DNA from 4 places in the Bacillus cereus group sp. RP37 genome. Region 1 is predicted to be linked to each of the others. Evidence: riboswitches for the same ligand, from Rfam matches in the RefSeq annotation. Region 1 holds a riboswitch; each other region holds the start of a gene.

Region 1 (4,302 bases):
AAAACGCTTCCCCAACTGTCGCATTTCCTCTTAACCTGCTCATTGGTTTCCCGTAATATTTATAATTCGGAGCATTCTTTTCAATCATCCAACCGACAAATGCTGGTAACGCTACTCCAATTCCATTGACAACACCGTGAATCCAAACCATTTGAGCAATTGTAATCGTCATTACATGTGTCAAATTCCCATACGAATATATAAGTGAAAACATAATTGTTACCATGAGTGTACTAGACGATATGATTAGGAGAATCTTTGCACTAATAGCATTAAATTTCGTGCGCCAAACATAAATACCATAACTATAAATCGCACATAAATATAGGAACACTGCAAAAAATTCAAATACCCTTGAGTATGTAATTCCTATTGCAACTGTCATAGGTGAAATGACGATGATAAACATAATAGCATCATACACTTTACTTCTCTTTTCTCTTTTTCTCCCAATTAAACCAGCTGATAACGGCAATAAAAATGCCGAATAATGAAAATGTGCAGCGGTAAGCAAAACAATATCAGAACTAAAGTCCATAATGGAAAGCTTTGCTACTGAAGCAAAAAACCAAAAACCACCTAAAAACAAATACATAAACGCACTATCGATAGCCGTCTCTTCTAACGGTTTCCATCCTCTTTCTAGCAATCTACTTGCACCAAATAACGCAACAATTCCTGTATATACAAACCAAAGTAGTGCAAAGAAATAGTGATTTGTTACGAAAGCTAGCATTGCACTAATTGCTGCGATTGGAAATAAAAGCGATACAAATTTATAAAAGAATACATACGATCCATTTCTTGTTTTCTTATCAATAATGCAAAATGACATCGGTATAAATAACAAAATAGATAATAAAATAATTGCTTCAACTGGGTTTACATTTGACCACTCACATATTAGAAAAATAATATAACAAGCAAGCCCAACTATTATATTTTTCATTCTATTTATTTCCTTTCCACAAATGTTCCCTTATATGAAAATAATGAACCGATTAACGGATTACGTACTTGTACATGAATTCGAAAACATTGTAGTGTTTCATCATAACTTTCTACAATTTTTGCCTCTCCGTATAAAAATCTAGGTAACGGTATTTTTCTTCCAAACATAAAAAACCATTGTTTCTTTGAAGAAATATGCATTGCCCCCACCTCATCAATATGAAAATTCAATGTAGAAACAAGTATGTGCGGTTCACCAAAACAATCCACAATTTCATTATTCTCTTCATCCAACTGCATAACGGCATTAAAATATCTTTTCTTATTGTGAAAATAAAAAGTACGATTCCACCGCACAAGTTCATGTCCATGTTCATCTCGCTCAGCAGTATTATGTATTGTAAATGGCACTTCCTTCCCCCGCTCAGAGAAAAACATACGGAATTTCGATGCAATTTTTAATATTAATTTTACGAAAAAAGAGCCTCCATAAATTTCATCCATCTTTCCTTCCCCTGTGAAACTATTATCTTCTGTAATCGCATACCGCTTCTGTAATTCTGGATGAAGTTTTTTATAAGTATCTCCTAGTAATCTCTCATAAATATTAGCCATACATTATCCCTTTCTCGTCCTCTTGCAATTTTTTGCACTTGGTAAATTAAAACTATTTATATAACCAACAATCGATAACCCTATCAGTAGGATATTTAATGTAATTGGATTAAACGGCTCTGTAAAGCTTACGATATTCGTAAATCCTGCCGCTATCATTAAGGCTATTAACATAAAAATATGTACGATAAATACTTTTTGTTTTGGAAATGGCAACAGCCATATGACACCAAAAATAATTTCTAGCAATCCAATTATTTTAAGTACAAAAATACTATGTTCAGTTGAACCAATCATCACAGATAGCATCTTTACTTCTTCTGAATGAGTAAAAACTAGTTTCGGCACTATCCCTTGATACATCCATACAAAAGCAAATAAAAAACATACGAGCCAATATGTCATTGTTTTTCTAATTAGTAATCTAGGATGAAGTCCCTTTTCTAACCATAATTTTAAAGCATCAAAACTCCAAGCTGTCGCCCAACCTAATAACGGACGAAACATATAGGAATCTATTACACTCCCTATACGACCAAACCTCGTATCATAATCATATTGCGTCTCAAAATGAATGTGTTCTTCGGTCGGTGTATACTTCCAATAACCACGCCCTATTTGAATAAGAGATAATTTACTATCTGTCCAAAATTTTAAAGAAGAAATTCTTTCACCCGTTTCTTTTCTTATCTCACCTATTGATTCCCCTTCTCCAGCTATTTCAAGTCCAAATCCGATCTTTGTTTTATATAAAAACTTCTGTGGTTCTCCTTCTTTTTTCTCTAAATAAGAAATTTCAGTAAAGCGGGCATCCCACTCTGTATGTATATCTGGTTCCTGCGTATATTCCCATAATTTCTCCATTGTTGTGTTCATTTCTGCCGAAACATAAATAGGCTTTTCCCTCTTCATTCTTCCACCTCCAATGCACTATAAATTTAATGTACATGCAATGAATTTATTTTGCTACATTTTTCACAAACTTCCCCATAAAAAAAGAAAGAATTTTTAAAATATATATAAAACACTTGATTCCCCGAAAAATTTAAATTATTATAAAACAAATGTTACCAACAACTTCATAAATCAAACACTCTCGCCTAAAACGTGAGATAGAGGTTGCGATACTTATGAGTAGTCTAATGGAGACACAGAGATGTCTATGAACTTAGATGAAAGGAAGTATTGCCGAAATTGATAAATTTCTCTGCATTTATCAATTGGGGCTGTTTTCGAATAGAAACAGAACTGTCATATGTACAGACGTGTACGTATGAAGAGCTATCTACAAAAAAGAGATATCATTTTTTATGATATTCCTTTTTTGGCGGTTTTTTTATTAGCTCCGTTTTCTGTTTCCCTTTTCCTGTAACAGCACCATCCTCACTTATTTGAGATGGTGTTTTTTGTTTGTCTTTCTGGTAACTACAGGAGTATTGGGATTTATATATTTCCTAATCTATTCTTAAAAATAGACGAAAGAAGGAATTTGTAATGGAAACAATTGTTCAAAAATTTGGTGGCACTTCTGTCGGAAGCGTCGAACGCATTCAACATGTAGCAAATTTAATTATTGAAGAATATGAACGAGGTCATAGCATTGTCTCTGTCGTTTCAGCAATGGGAAAAAGCACGGATGAACTTGTCGCACTCGCTAACGCTATTACAGAAAATCCAAGTAAACGTGAAATGGATATGCTTCTATCTACAGGAGAACAAGTAACTATTTCATTATTAACGATGGCACTGCAAGCAAAAGGCTATCATGCAATTTCATTAACAGGATGGCAAGCTGGTATTACGACAGAATCTGTACATAGTAATGCACGGATTACTGACATTCATACAGATCGTATTCAATCTTATCTTGCCGAAGGCACGATTGTTATTATAGCTGGGTTCCAAGGAGTCAGTGAAGAACATGAAATTACAACACTTGGACGCGGTGGCTCTGATACAACTGCTGTTGCATTAACCGCTGCACTGAAAGCAAAAAAATGTGATATTTACACGGATGTGACAGGCGTATACACGACGGACCCACGAGTTGTAAAAGACGCTTATAAATTAGATGAAATTTCTTATGACGAAATGTTAGAACTTGCAAACCTCGGTGCTGGTGTATTACACCCGCGTGCGGTTGAGTTTGCTAAAAATCATAATGTCGTTTTAGAAGTTCGCTCAAGTATGGAACAAGAAAACGGAACAATTGTAAAAGGAGAATGTAACATGGAACAACAATCAATCGTTAAAGGTATTGCATTTGAAGATAATATTACACGCGTCACAATGAAAGGATTGGAACAAGGTGCACTTTCAACAGTTTTCTCTACATTAGCAGCGGCACATATTAATGTAGATATCATCATTCAAAGTATTACAAATGAAGGAACTGTTCACCTCTCCTTCTCAATCCACTCTAATGATTTAAGAGAAACTTTAGAGGTATTGGAACAAAATCAAGAAACACTACACTATGAATCTGTAGAATATGAAAATCATTTAGCAAAAGTATCAATTGTAGGATCAGGTATGGTATCTAACCCAGGTGTCGCTGCGAATATGTTCACTACTTTAAAAGAAGAAAATATTCATATTAAAATGGTAAGTACATCAGAAATTAAAGTGTCTGTCGTTATTGACCGCCTTCATTTAGTAACAGGTGTGGAGGCACTGCATCAATCATTTATGGCGAAAGTTGAGCCTTTGGTTCAGATGAGTTAATTTTACATTTGG
Region 2 (4,302 bases), 1.3 Mb from region 1:
ATTGACGGAGCACTTGGAATGGCGTATGGGGTAACATCTACCTCACTTTTACTAATGTTTGGTATCGCACCTGCTGTCGCTTCCGCATCTGTTCATTTAGCTGAAGTCGTTACAACCGCCGCTTCTGGTGCATCCCACATCAAATTTGGAAACGTTGATAAATATACCGTTTCCAGGCTTACATTGCCAGGAGCAGTTGGCGCATTTATTGGGGCATGTTTTTTAAGTAATTTACCTGGCGATGTAATTAAACCGTACATTTCCGTATTTTTATTTACTTTAGGGGTTTATATTTTATTACGATTCATCATTCAAAAACAAATTGTCACTTCAAAGAAACGTATGTCTGCTAAACAGCTTGTTCCGCTTGGCTTATTCGCTGGATTCGTTGATTCAACTGGTGGTGGTGGCTGGGGTCCAATTACGACACCTGTACTTTTAGCAAGAGGAAACGAAGCTAGAAAAGTTATCGGCTCTGTAGATACGAGTGAATTTCCTGTTTCACTCGCTGCAACAATTGGATTTTTCATTTCACTTGGCTGGGAACAAGTAAGTTGGGTTTGGGTATTTTCTCTCATGCTCGGTGGTATCGTTGCGGCACCAATCGCCGCGTGGTTAGTGCGCATCGTACCTTCTCATTTACTTGGCGTATTAGTTGGTGGCCTTATTATCTTTACAAACATTCGTACACTGCTTACTACATTTAAAGTGGATCCAACTATTATTTCACTTTCTTACGTGGCAGTTGGTCTTGTCGTTATTATTTCTATTTTCATTGCTGTTCGCAATCATTCCAAACATTCTAACGCATCGACCGCCGGATATCCGAATGATCAAAAGCAAATGCTACCATAACGATAAAAATACCGCCCGATATACTTCGAGCGGTATTTTTTATTTTTCCATTCTCCAATTTATCATTGTCTCTGTAGTGCCAATTCTTTTCATATGTAATTTCTCTAATACACGAATCGATCCATCATTTTCTAGAAGTGTCTCTGCAATAATTGTTTCTACCTGTTCTGTTTGAAAAGCCCAATTTATTAATTCTCTTACAGCTTCTGTTGCATACCCTTTATTCCAATATTTCTCAATAAATCCATAACCAATTTCTACTGTATGTTCCTCATTTGGTTTCCCTTTAAACCCTACATCACCTAGAACGATGTCATCTTCTTTTCGAATGACATACCACGCGCCCCAAGGTAATAAATCCTTATCTTGCTTTATATTTTCTACATGCCCTACAATATGTGGACCACTATTATATCCTTGCTCGTTAGCAACGTGAATACTCTCTTTTGTACACGGCACTATATAGAGCCTTTCTGTTTCTAATTTCATGTTGATTTCCCCTTTTCAATTAAACAATACCTCAATTTTATCAGAAATAAAAAGAATATTCATTCTATTTATCAAATTTATACTTATTCTTTGAAACGAATTTAAGGAATAATCCTCTTTTAATAGTTATGTCGAATTATATTTTCAGAATTTTCTTTTATTTTTAAAGGGTTTTCCAATATTTTTTGCGAAACATTTGTATAACAATTTCTTTCTTTATTTTTTGTTACATAACAGTAGGTTCGGGTGGAGTTTTGCAAGCGTTTCCTATACAATAACCGATATTTTTTGACTTTTCCTAACAAAATATCTTGCAATATATTCAGAAACTCATTACAATTGCCATATATTAAAAATCTTAGCAATATATAAAATCCTCATCAATCCGATGAGGTAGAGGTTGCGACTTTTAAAAGTAAAACGGACGAGACACTGAGAATGTCCCTGACTTCGTTTGAAAGGAAAAGTTGCCGAAGTTTATATTTCTTCTCTGGAAGTATAAGCTGGGGCTGTCTCCGAAAGGAACAGAACTGTCACGTTTACAAAATTACCGTGTAAACGTGGGGTGCTATCTTAACGGAAGGGTATGATGGGGTGGTTATTTGTGAAACGTTCCGCCAAATTCCTTTGGCGGTTTTTTGTATTTTTCTCCCCCGCTCCTTCCTAACCTACAAGAAAAGGAGTGTTGAACATGAATAGCGCAACAAATCAATCTACCTCTAAAACGCAAACTACACAAGGACAGGGTGAATTAAAACGCGGATTAAAATCTCGTCACCTTACGATGATTTCTCTCGGTGGTACAATCGGTACCGGACTATTTCTTGCTAGCGGTGGTGTTATCCATTCTGCTGGTCCTGGCGGTGCATTAATTGCATACGCCGCAATTGGAATTATGGTTTACTTTTTAATGACAAGCTTAGCTGAACTCGCAGCTTACATGCCTGTTACTGGATCTTTTAGTACGTACGCAACAAAGTTTGTTGATCCATCACTTGGCTTTGCACTTGGATGGAACTATTGGTATAACTGGGCCATTACAATTGCTGCTGAACTAGCTGCTGTAACATTAATTATGAAATTTTGGTTCCCAGATACTCCTTCTCTTATTTGGAGTGGATTATGTTTAGCTATTATTTTCCTTTTAAACTATTTATCTGTTAAAGGGTTTGGTGAATCTGAATATTGGTTCGCACTTATTAAAGTAGTTACTATTATTATCTTTTTAATTGTCGGCTTCATGATGATTTTTGGAATTATGGGCGGCGAATCTGTTGGCTTTAAAAACTTCACTGTTGCAGATGCACCATTTAATGGCGGCATTATGGCAATTATCGGTGTATTTATGGCTGCTGGTTTCTCCTTCCAAGGAACTGAATTATTAGGAGTAGCTGCTGGTGAAACTGCTGATCCAGAGCGTAACATTCCAAAAGCAATTCGCTCGATCTTTTGGCGTATTCTTTTATTCTATATCCTTGCGATTCTCGTTATCGGTTTATTAATTCCTTATACGACTGAAAGCCTTGCTGCAAGCGATGTAACAGTAAGTCCATTTACACTTATTTTTGAAAAAGCGGGCGTTGCCTTTGCTGCTTCTGTTATGAACGCTGTTATTTTAACGGCAGTACTGTCTGCTGGTAACTCTGGTATGTATGCATCAACTCGTATGCTTTGGGATCTAGCTCGCCAGGGAAAAGCACCAAAGTTTCTTGGTAAATTAGATAGCCGCGGTGTACCTGTTAACGCATTAATCGTAACGTCAATTGTCGGTAGTATCGCTTTTATTGCCTCATTATTCGGTGACGGTGTTGTATACATTTGGTTATTAAACGCATCTGGAATGTCTGGCTTTATCGCATGGGTCGGAATCGCAATTAGTCATTACCGTTTCCGTAAAGCATATATCGCTCAAGGTAAAGATTTAAAAGACTTACCATATAGAGCGAAATGGTTCCCGTTCGGTCCAATCTTCGCATTTGCACTTTGTGTCATCGTAATTTTAGGTCAAAACTACGGCGCATTTATGGGCGAATCAATCGATTGGAACGGTGTACTCGTTTCTTATATCGGTTTACCACTTTTCTTAGTACTATGGTTAGGATATAAATTTACGAAGAAAACGAAAGTGATTCCACTTGATAAATGTGAACTAAAATAAAGTAAAACGAGCAAACAAATTTGTTTGCTCGTTTTTTATTCCAATGCTTCTCCCTTCCCTATTGCTCCTGTTTTTGCAATAATAAAGGAAATATAAATAAAGGTTGGGATACCATGAACATTCGTATTACTGATGAAGCAAAAGCAGCTATACATAGATTAGAACGTGAAGACAAAAAGATCATTCGCATTAGAGGAACAATGACAAACTCTTGTAGTATTTTCGTTGATGTGGATTTAATTTGGGATACATATGATGCAGATGACGTTGTATATGAAGATGCAGAGCTTATCGTACAAATGGATTCATTCACGAAAGACTACACTGGTGATACGGTGAAACTTGATTATAAGACGACTGGTTTTAGTATTACGACTCCGAGTGAGACTTTGGTTTATGGATTGTCGATTAAAAAATAAAAATTGTTTTTATTTGACCACCGAGGTGAAAACATGGGTAAATATGTTCCGTTGAAATTTTTATTTAATGAAGAATTAGCAGAAAGTATGGCTGATTCTATTTGTAAACACGTTCCTACTTTCTCGAAAAGAAACTTCGTATCTTCCGTAACATGTAAAGTTGAAAGTTTAGAGTTAAAGCAGCGTATTGAAGTAATTGCAGATGAATTACACAATGCTTTACAAAAAGATTTTCATGCAGCAATACATATATTACTGAAAACATTGGGACCAGAAAATACAACAGAAGTAGGCACATTTACAAACGGATATATGTACATGCCTATTGCAAAATACGTTGAAAAATATGGGCTTAACGATTTTGAAACCTCATTCAACGCA
Region 3 (4,302 bases), 320 kb from region 1:
CGATTTATTAATTTGTTTACTGTACTCATTTTTCTATACCCTCTCTTAGCTTTATTTTCAAATTCATCTTATTGGTAATGAAGACCACATTCAGTTTTCACTTTCCCGGCCCATCTACCATCTCTCGAATCGCCACCCTCTCCTACAGGTAACGTACATTTCTCACACCCAATACTTGGATATCCAACATCATGCAATGGGTTATACGGCAAGCTATGTTTGTATACATATCGCCATACCTCTTTCCACGTCCAATGAATGAGCGGACAAACTTTAATAGATTGAAAGCGATGATCTTGATTTATAAACTTTGTATGCTTACGCGTTTCTGATTGTTCCCTCCTTAAGCCCGATATCCATGCTTTTTCCGCTGCTAATGATTTTTCTAACGGTAAAATTTTTCTAATTTTACAACAAAGATTCGGATTACTTTCCCATAATTTCTCACCATGCAGCTTCGCTTGTTCATCAAGTGTAAGTTCTGGCTGTTTTTCTATAATATTTAATGAAGGAAATCGTCCCCGCACTTTTTGAATTAATTCATACGTTTCTTGAAAATGAACATTTGTATCTAAAAATACAACTTTAGCAGATGGATTTACTTGGTTTATAAGATGCAGTAATACCATACCTTCTACTCCAAAGCTACATGCGTATACGATTTCATCTTTATACTCTTTATAAGCCCAACTTAAAACTGACAACGCGCCTTTCGTTTCATCTTCTTCCGAAAATGAAATGCCATTTTCATCCCACGTTTCATACGTCAACATGTTTTTTCCCCCTGTAAAAGCAAAAAGACGGTTTTAACCTCATAAAATAGGTTAAAACCGCCTCTAGTTTTTCTAGTCAGCGCTTTTTTTACTTTAAACGTACTTTTTCACTTTTCTCTAATTGAATGACTTTCCCATCTTGCACAACAATTGTAATTGAACCATATTTCATATCAGCAAGCATCGCTTGAATTTTCTCAGATACTTCCTCAAAATGTTCCCGTACGCTCACGCGAACAGCCCCCCTTTTTTATTCATAAAAAAAATCTTTCCCATTTCGAAAAGACTGTTCGGTAATATATTTTACCTTATCTTTCAAAATGGATTCCATTTTGCTGGATTTAGCACCTTGCTTTCTATAAGCAGGTTGCCGAGCTTCGTTGGGCCAGTTCCCTCCGCTTCTCTTGATAAGCTTTGTATTTGTATTTTATCACAATTCTGATTTTTTTCAATCCTAGTTTTCCGATATATTTTATTTATTTTATACCACCATTTAGAGGCCGTACAATTCTTACCTCAAAATCCAGCAAGAGAAAAGTGCCTTGCTGCCTGTAAACGCCCAATTGATGGGGACTAATAATTAGTGGGGAATGCCCACACTGATTATAGTTTCACTTTATAAAAAAGGAATTGCCCCTCAGAACAACTCCCTTTCCTTACTTAAACAAGTTCTTTAATACGTATGCGATCGTTCCCAATAATATTTTCATATGTTTCACGCTCTACAACAATTTGTGATGTTCCGCCTTTCGCGAAGACGACAGCTGGTCTACGAATCCGATTATAATTATTTGCCATCGAGTACCCATATGCCCCTGTACAAGAAATCGCTAGTAAATCGGCAGAAGCCACTTTCGGTAGAGTAATATCCCAAATCAACATATCTCCACTCTCACAGCACTTCCCAGCAATCGAAACGATTTCCGCATTCTCATCATTCCCTCGATTCGCTAACATCGCTTCATAACGAGCGTTATATAAAGCTGGTCTTAAATTATCAGTCATCCCACCATCCACTGATACATATTTCCGAATACCAGGAATGTCTTTCACAGATCCGACTGTATAAATTGTCGTTCCAGCATCACCTACAATACTACGGCCTGGCTCAACCCATATTTCTGGCAATGGATAATTACATACTGTAAATTGTTCTCTCACTGCATTTGTTACAGCTCGCACATATGTCTCAAGAGTTAATGGTGTATCTGACTCTGTGTAGCGTATTCCGAATCCTCCGCCCACATTTAGCACTTTTACTACATAGTTCGTTCGCTCTCTCACTTCTTCTAAAAATTGATGAAGAACTTCAATCGCTCGAACAAATCCAGCCGTTTCAAATATTTGCGATCCGATATGTGAATGAATTCCTAACACATTATAATTTGATTTTTGTAAAGCAAGTTCAATTGCTTGCATCGCTTGACCATTCGAAACGCCAAATCCAAATTTCGAATCATCTTGACCTGTTGTAATATATTCATGTGTGTGCGCCTCTACTCCAGGCGTTACACGAACTAATATGTTCACAAATTTCCCGTGTTGCACTGCTAAATCATGCAAAATTTCTAATTCCAAGAAATTATCTACGACAAAACAACCAACATTAGCCTGAAGAGCCATCACGATTTCTTCTTCTGTTTTATTATTGCCGTGAAAATGAATACGCGATGCTGGAAATCCTGCTTGAAGCGCAGTATATAATTCTCCTCCAGAAACAACATCTAATGACATATTTTCTTCACGAGCTACTCGGCACATCTCCATGCACAAGAACGCCTTGCTTGCATATGCTACTTGATAAGAGAAACCACTTTCTTTAAAAGCACGATGAAACGCGCGGCACTTTCCTCGAATAGACTCTTCATCGTATACATAAAGTGGTGTGCCGTATTGTTTTGCTAGCTGCGTCGTATCGCACCCTCCAATTTCTAAGTGTCCTTGCCCATTGATTCGGCTCGTGCCGTGTAAATACATTTGAATTCCTCCCTTATTTCCTCTAAAACTCATAACCCCAATCTTCTATTCATTGCAGCACGCTTTTAGATAGACAAAAAACGCGCGGAACAATGTTCACACGCGTTTCTTATTAGGAAAAATATATATTGAAAAAATAAACGAGTTGTTATCTCCTCAAAATAAGAAACCGCATCAACATCTCCAAATAGCTCTCCATAAAATAAATCTTATGACAGTACTACATTTATTCAATGCAGTCCCAATATATGAATAAGATGGTTATTCTTATATTTCGGCAATAGTCCCTTTCAACCTATGATCACAGATTCCATTAAATCTCCCATAGCTTACTCTTTCCTATCGCGGCCTCTACCTTTGAGAGTAGATGAGGTAAGTCTATTTAATTTTCAAACATCTAATTGTTGCTATTAACAATACCAAAGGACCATTTTATTTGTCAAACAATTTTTTATATTGTTTTTTTACAGTTTAGTTTTGTATCATCTGGTAAGCGCTTTACTAAAATCTTTGTCACTTCCCATTCGCCTTCTTCGTTATTAAATATAATCGTTACCTTCTCAAATGGTGGAGCAATTTTCCCAGCAACTCGTTCATACTTCGTCACTTCAATACTCGCTTGAAATAAATATGTACCGCTATACACTTTTTTTAAACTAATAATTTTAGGGCATTGATAAGGCTTCAAACTCCCATATTGTTTTTCAATCGCTTTATTTATTTTCGGAAATAAAACAGAATAAAGGGCATCTTCCATAAGAGGTGCATCATATTGGGCTACTGACACACTCGGTGAAGCAAAAAGTATAACACTACTGCATACTATAAAATATAATAATTTTCGCATTATAACCTCCGTATTATTACACGATTCTTTCTGCGCACGATAATTATCATACATAGAAACTCCGTTTTATTGTCTCCCTCTGCCCTTTTTCTACTCAATTATTATAAAAAAGCCCACAACTCTCTTTTATTTTCGTATAATGATACTCATAGTATAATAAACATAATAACAAAGGACTGTTCGTATATATAAAATGAGGCGCTAATCAAACCGGCCCACAAGAACTGTCATGCTTTTAGGAGAGGAGTATATTATGCTACAACGTCTGTTTCCAAAACTGCGATTCGCACTCATTGCAGTCGTTTTATTATGGATAAAAACATATATTGTGTACAAGCTAGCATTTGATATTAAAATTGATAATTTCTTTGAAGAATTTATGCTTTTTATTAATCCGCTAGCTGCGTTACTTTTATTTTTCGGTTTTGCTTTATTCGCATCTAAGCACCGAAACAGAATTATAATTGGAATCAGTTTTATACTGTCCTTTATTTTATTTGGAAATGCAATGTTTTATGGGTTTTATAACGATTTCGTTACGTTCCCAGTTTTATTCCAAACAAATAATATGGCTGATTTAGGGACGAGTATAAAAGAACTCTTTACGTATAAAACATTACTTTTATTTGCAGATGCAATTATTTTAATGTTTCTTTCGCGTAAATTTCCGGCATTTTGTGACAAGACGCCGCTTTCTCGCTCTGA
Region 4 (4,302 bases), 860 kb from region 1:
CATTCCCTCCAGTTCCTTTGCCCTGTTAATTTAATACATACCCTTTTTATTAGGACGTAAACATGTATTATCGTTTTTGTATGTAAAAATCATAATTAAGCTATAAAACACCGGAGGGGAAGGCGGGGTGTCTAGCACTCTATGCTTAAGAAAAAACAGGACGAACCTACCGGGATTTTTGATAGGTGTAGAATTAAAAATAAAAAGCCAAGGAGAAAATTTATTCGCTCCTTGGCTTTTAAGATATTTCTTTTCGTTAAAACGAAGAAATACGTTGCTTCGTTTTTGGTACAATAATAAATTTGATCCAGATTACCCCGATCACCATAATAATCAAAGCATGCAGTAATTGTCCCGTAGCAATGAGTATAACAATTGAAAATACAATGAGTTGAATACTTAACAATATAAAGATTAAGCGAAGAAATTGATGCATTCGTTTTTCAGTATCAATTGGATATAATGCTACAATAATATTTCCTGAAAAATATTTCCATAGAGAACGAAGCTGCATAGAAATCATATATAGGACGATGTAAGCAATAGCACCTTTTACGTATATATTTGGAATAAAGTATAGGGCGAAAGCACCGATTAACCCTAAGCGAATATATATACCAAAATAATCATTTCCACGTAAAAATGCTAGTGTATGTAAATAGAAGAAAGTTGCTCTTTTTTTATGTAATAAAGGTTCAATCCAATTTGTAAGCCATTTTCTTTTATTTACTTGCTTATTCAGTTGCGGAACATCGGTGAAAATGCTAGCAAATTGATAAAAACGAACGTCCATTTTCTCTTCTTGTTCGATTATGTAATCCCACGGTATTCGTTTTGTAGGCTGTTTTTTCGTGTATAGAAGCAGGAAAGCAAGTAGCAAGAGCAATCCGCCTAATATGAGAACATTTGCCGAATAAAACAGCATGTAAATGAGTAAGGCGTTACAAGTAATACGGATGATCAGCCATATATTTTTTTCATAACCATCACGCCACATCCAATGTATGTACATGTTCCAAGCTTTCGTAATCATTAAAACGATAAAGATTGTACATAAGAAAGGTACAGTTAATTGTAATGATTGCAGTGCAAGTGGTACGAGAATAAGGAACGTAAATAATAATGGGAAAAGCTGAATGATGTAATTATATAGAAGAGATTTTTTAAAATAAGATGTTAATTTCTCTTCTAGTGCGAGTAAATAGACAGCATCAGGTTTCTGAATAAATGTACGGATAGGGCATCTCGTTATAATGAATGTAAGTACAATCGTGATGAGTAGTAAAGATAGTCCTTTAGAAGGAGCTGTCTTAAGAAACTTTGCGTAATAGTAAGCACCTATACAGGCAACGAAGATAAAGCTATATAGTAAACCGTTAATCATACGTGCAAAGTATGTAATGATATTTTGAATATGTTGTTGGAAGCGACTGCTCCATAACGATTCAATTGACATGTTTTCACCTCTTTGTTCTATTATATATGTTTTACAAAAGAAAAAACGAGCAAATTGCGTTATGCAACTTGCTCGTTTTTCTTTTCGTTATTTTTTTTCTGATCACGATTCATTAATGGATAGAAAGCAAAGCCGATTACGAATAAACCAATTCCGAGAAGGAACGTTTTTATATCGGATGCTCCTGTTTTAATAACCCATAGTGCGTAGCAAAGTGCGATTACTGCGACTATACCATCTGTAATTCTTGCCCGCATTTCATTTTTATATGTTTCACCAGTTGCGACTAGTTTTAACTGGAAGATTGGTGAAACGAGATATGGAATGAGGTAGGCCAGTGTTGATACGGTAATAACGAATGTATAAGCTTCCGCAATAGTTCCTGATAACGTTGAGAATAAGAACACTTGCGACATAATGTTTGTTAATCGTAATGAGTAAATTGGACTTCCTTTTTTATTTGTTTTTGTGAAGAAGGAAGGGAAGAAACCTTCTTTTGCTGCTTGATACGGTACTTCTGAGCTTAATAAAATCCAGCCTAATATAGAACCGAATAGGGAAGTAAGAGCAAGTAATGCCATCAGTTTCCCGCCGCCATGACCCATTGCAGCGTTTAATGCATCTGCTAATGGACGTTCAGAAGCTTGTAATGTATCAACGTGAAGTACACCCATTGTTAAAATTGTAATTCCTAAGTAAATCGCAACTGTAATAAGTAATCCTGCAACTGTTGCGCGTTTTACTGTTTTAGGAGAGGTAGCACGGTTTGATAAAAGTACTGCCGATTCAATTCCGATAAATGCCCAAAGCGTTGTAAGAGCAGCTAAGTTTACTTGTGAAAGAAGGCCGTGTGATACACCTGATTTATCGATCATCGGTGTGTACCATTGTCCAAACTTAGAAGCTTCGAATGCAAATAACGTAACGACGATGAATAAAAGGAATCCAGTTACTTTCGTTGTTGTTGCTAAGAAGTTTAGCTTTCCAGCTCCGCTTACACCGTTTGTTAATATAATATGAGTTCCCCAAAGTAAGATGGAACAAATCGTAAATGTAATTAGTTTTCCGACTTCTATATCGAACGAGCCGATTGAAAAGAGTAGTCGTGTATCTTTCATAATTGGGAAGAAGAGTGATAAATATCCCGCGAAAGATGTAATGATGGCAACGTTACTTGCCCAGTTTGCAACCCAATATCCCCATACCATACTGAAACCAGCCATTTTTTTCTTTTTTGGTGTTGAGAATAAAGCATATGCATGACTTTGTGGTCCTGTCGTTAAATCAGGACGACGAATTGCTAAATTACCGAAAACAAGAGCTAGCATTAAAACACCAAACCCTGTTGTTAACCAAGCTAAAGTGACACCGAGAGGGCTTGCTGTTTGTGCCAACGTACTTGGCACCATGAAAATCCCAGCGCCAACCATGTTACCGACAACGAAAGCTGTTAGTACCCAAAAGCCCCATTTTTTTTGTTGCATAGAAAATACCTCCAAAGTTAGTATAACCAAGTCAAGCGAGGAGATATGTATGTCTTCTTAGTAGAGAAGAGAAGTCCCAAACAAAACAAAAAAAGCACGTAATTTGCCGCTACATGCTTTCTATCTTATAAGAAACCCACGACATACCTCTCGATAGCTCTCCACAAACGAAACGTTTCGTTTGTGACAGTTCTGCACTTATTAAATGCAGACCCAGCAAGCGTGCATGGTGGACACGGGCTTACTTCGGCAATCATTCCTTTCTCATTCCTTCATCAATGCCACTACATCTCCAGAAATGATACTCTTAATGACTGCAACCTCTACCTCACCGAGATACGAATGAGGATTTAAATATTAAATTAACGTCTTTAAGAGTAACAAATGAATTTTTATACGTCAATGGATATAGAAATAATCAGATTATAGGGAAGAGTTTGTGATTAAAAGGGAGAGGGATTGTTATGTAATATTGAATTTTCATAATATAATAAATGTTATTGGCGCTAGAAGATTGAGAAGGGGATGAAGTATATGTCTGTATGTCATAAACATTCAGTAATAGGTGTATTAGATTCGGGAGTTGGGGGATTAACAGTTGCGAGCGAAATTATAAGACAATTGCCTAAAGAGAGCATTTACTATATTGGTGATAATGATCGTTGTCCGTATGGGCCGAGAAGTGTAGAGGAGGTACAATCTTTCATATTTGAAATGGTTGAGTTCCTCAAGCAGTTTCCATTAAAAGCTCTAGTTGTAGCATGTAATACTGGTGCAGCTGCAGCATTGACCGCGTTGCAAGAAGCACTTCCCATCCCGGTTATTGGTGTTATACATCCGGGAGCAAGAGCTGCAATTAAAGTGACAAAGAAAGGGAGAATTGGAGTAATTGGAACTGTAGGTACGATAAAATCTAATATGTACGAACAAGCATTACACGAGCTGGATACATATTTGGAAGTGCATAGTCATGCATGTCCGACTTTAGCTACAGTTGTAGAAAATCAATTAGAAGACACAGCATATGTCATGCAGCAAGTGAAACAAGCTTTACTGCCATTAACGAAGGAAGATATAGATACGTTAATTCTTGGGTGTACGCATTATCCACTTTTAGAGTCCTATATAAAAAAGGAGTTAGGAGAGGCTGTAACGATTATTAGTTCTGCAGAAGAAACAGCGATAGAGTTAAGCACAATTTTACAGCACAAAGGAATTCTGTCTGACAATCTTAATCCGAAGCATCGATTTTTTACAACAGGCTCAGTTTCATCATTTGAACATATTGCTGAGCGATGGCTAGGGTATCAAATTTCTGTAGAAGGTGTGAATTTACCTATGGAAAAACAAATCGTGAAATAA

What was found. Region 1 has a riboswitch for lysine ahead of QCI44_RS19320 (aspartate kinase). Riboswitches for the same ligand answer to the same signal wherever they lie in the genome.
Positions count from the first base shown of each region.
Region 2: linked by a shared signal. The riboswitch ahead of QCI44_RS12635 (amino acid permease) and the one ahead of QCI44_RS19320 (aspartate kinase) in region 1 are both predicted to bind lysine.
Region 3: linked by a shared signal. The riboswitch ahead of lysA (diaminopimelate decarboxylase) and the one ahead of QCI44_RS19320 (aspartate kinase) in region 1 are both predicted to bind lysine.
Region 4: linked by a shared signal. The riboswitch ahead of QCI44_RS23910 (amino acid permease) and the one ahead of QCI44_RS19320 (aspartate kinase) in region 1 are both predicted to bind lysine.

Region 1 is NZ_JARVHP010000001.1:3,664,099-3,668,400, forward strand. It holds gene QCI44_RS19305 (YndJ family protein) at 1-949, opposite strand, end outside; gene QCI44_RS19310 (DUF4166 domain-containing protein) at 955-1,566, opposite strand; gene QCI44_RS19315 (DoxX-like family protein) at 1,570-2,478, opposite strand; lysine riboswitch at 2,672-2,858, shown strand; gene QCI44_RS19320 (aspartate kinase) at 3,061-4,290, shown strand.
Region 2 is NZ_JARVHP010000001.1:2,379,730-2,384,031, reverse strand. It holds gene QCI44_RS12645 (sulfite exporter TauE/SafE family protein) at 1-855, shown strand, start outside; gene QCI44_RS12640 (GNAT family N-acetyltransferase) at 895-1,344, opposite strand; lysine riboswitch at 1,731-1,923, shown strand; gene QCI44_RS12635 (amino acid permease) at 2,036-3,502, shown strand; gene QCI44_RS12630 (iron-sulfur cluster biosynthesis family protein) at 3,616-3,921, shown strand; gene QCI44_RS12625 (DNA alkylation repair protein) at 3,955-4,302, shown strand, end outside.
Region 3 is NZ_JARVHP010000001.1:3,981,884-3,986,185, forward strand. It holds gene sat (sulfate adenylyltransferase) at 1-29, opposite strand, end outside; gene QCI44_RS20980 (phosphoadenylyl-sulfate reductase) at 69-773, opposite strand; gene QCI44_RS20985 (YezD family protein) at 862-1,005, opposite strand; SAM riboswitch class I at 1,079-1,187, opposite strand; gene lysA (diaminopimelate decarboxylase) at 1,434-2,750, opposite strand; lysine riboswitch at 2,931-3,112, opposite strand; gene QCI44_RS20995 (DUF3888 domain-containing protein) at 3,202-3,597, opposite strand; gene QCI44_RS21000 (LTA synthase family protein) at 3,851-4,302, shown strand, end outside.
Region 4 is NZ_JARVHP010000001.1:4,526,191-4,530,492, reverse strand. It holds gene QCI44_RS23915 (ABC transporter permease) at 257-1,456, opposite strand; gene QCI44_RS23910 (amino acid permease) at 1,516-2,940, opposite strand; lysine riboswitch at 3,087-3,274, opposite strand; gene racE (glutamate racemase) at 3,475-4,302, shown strand.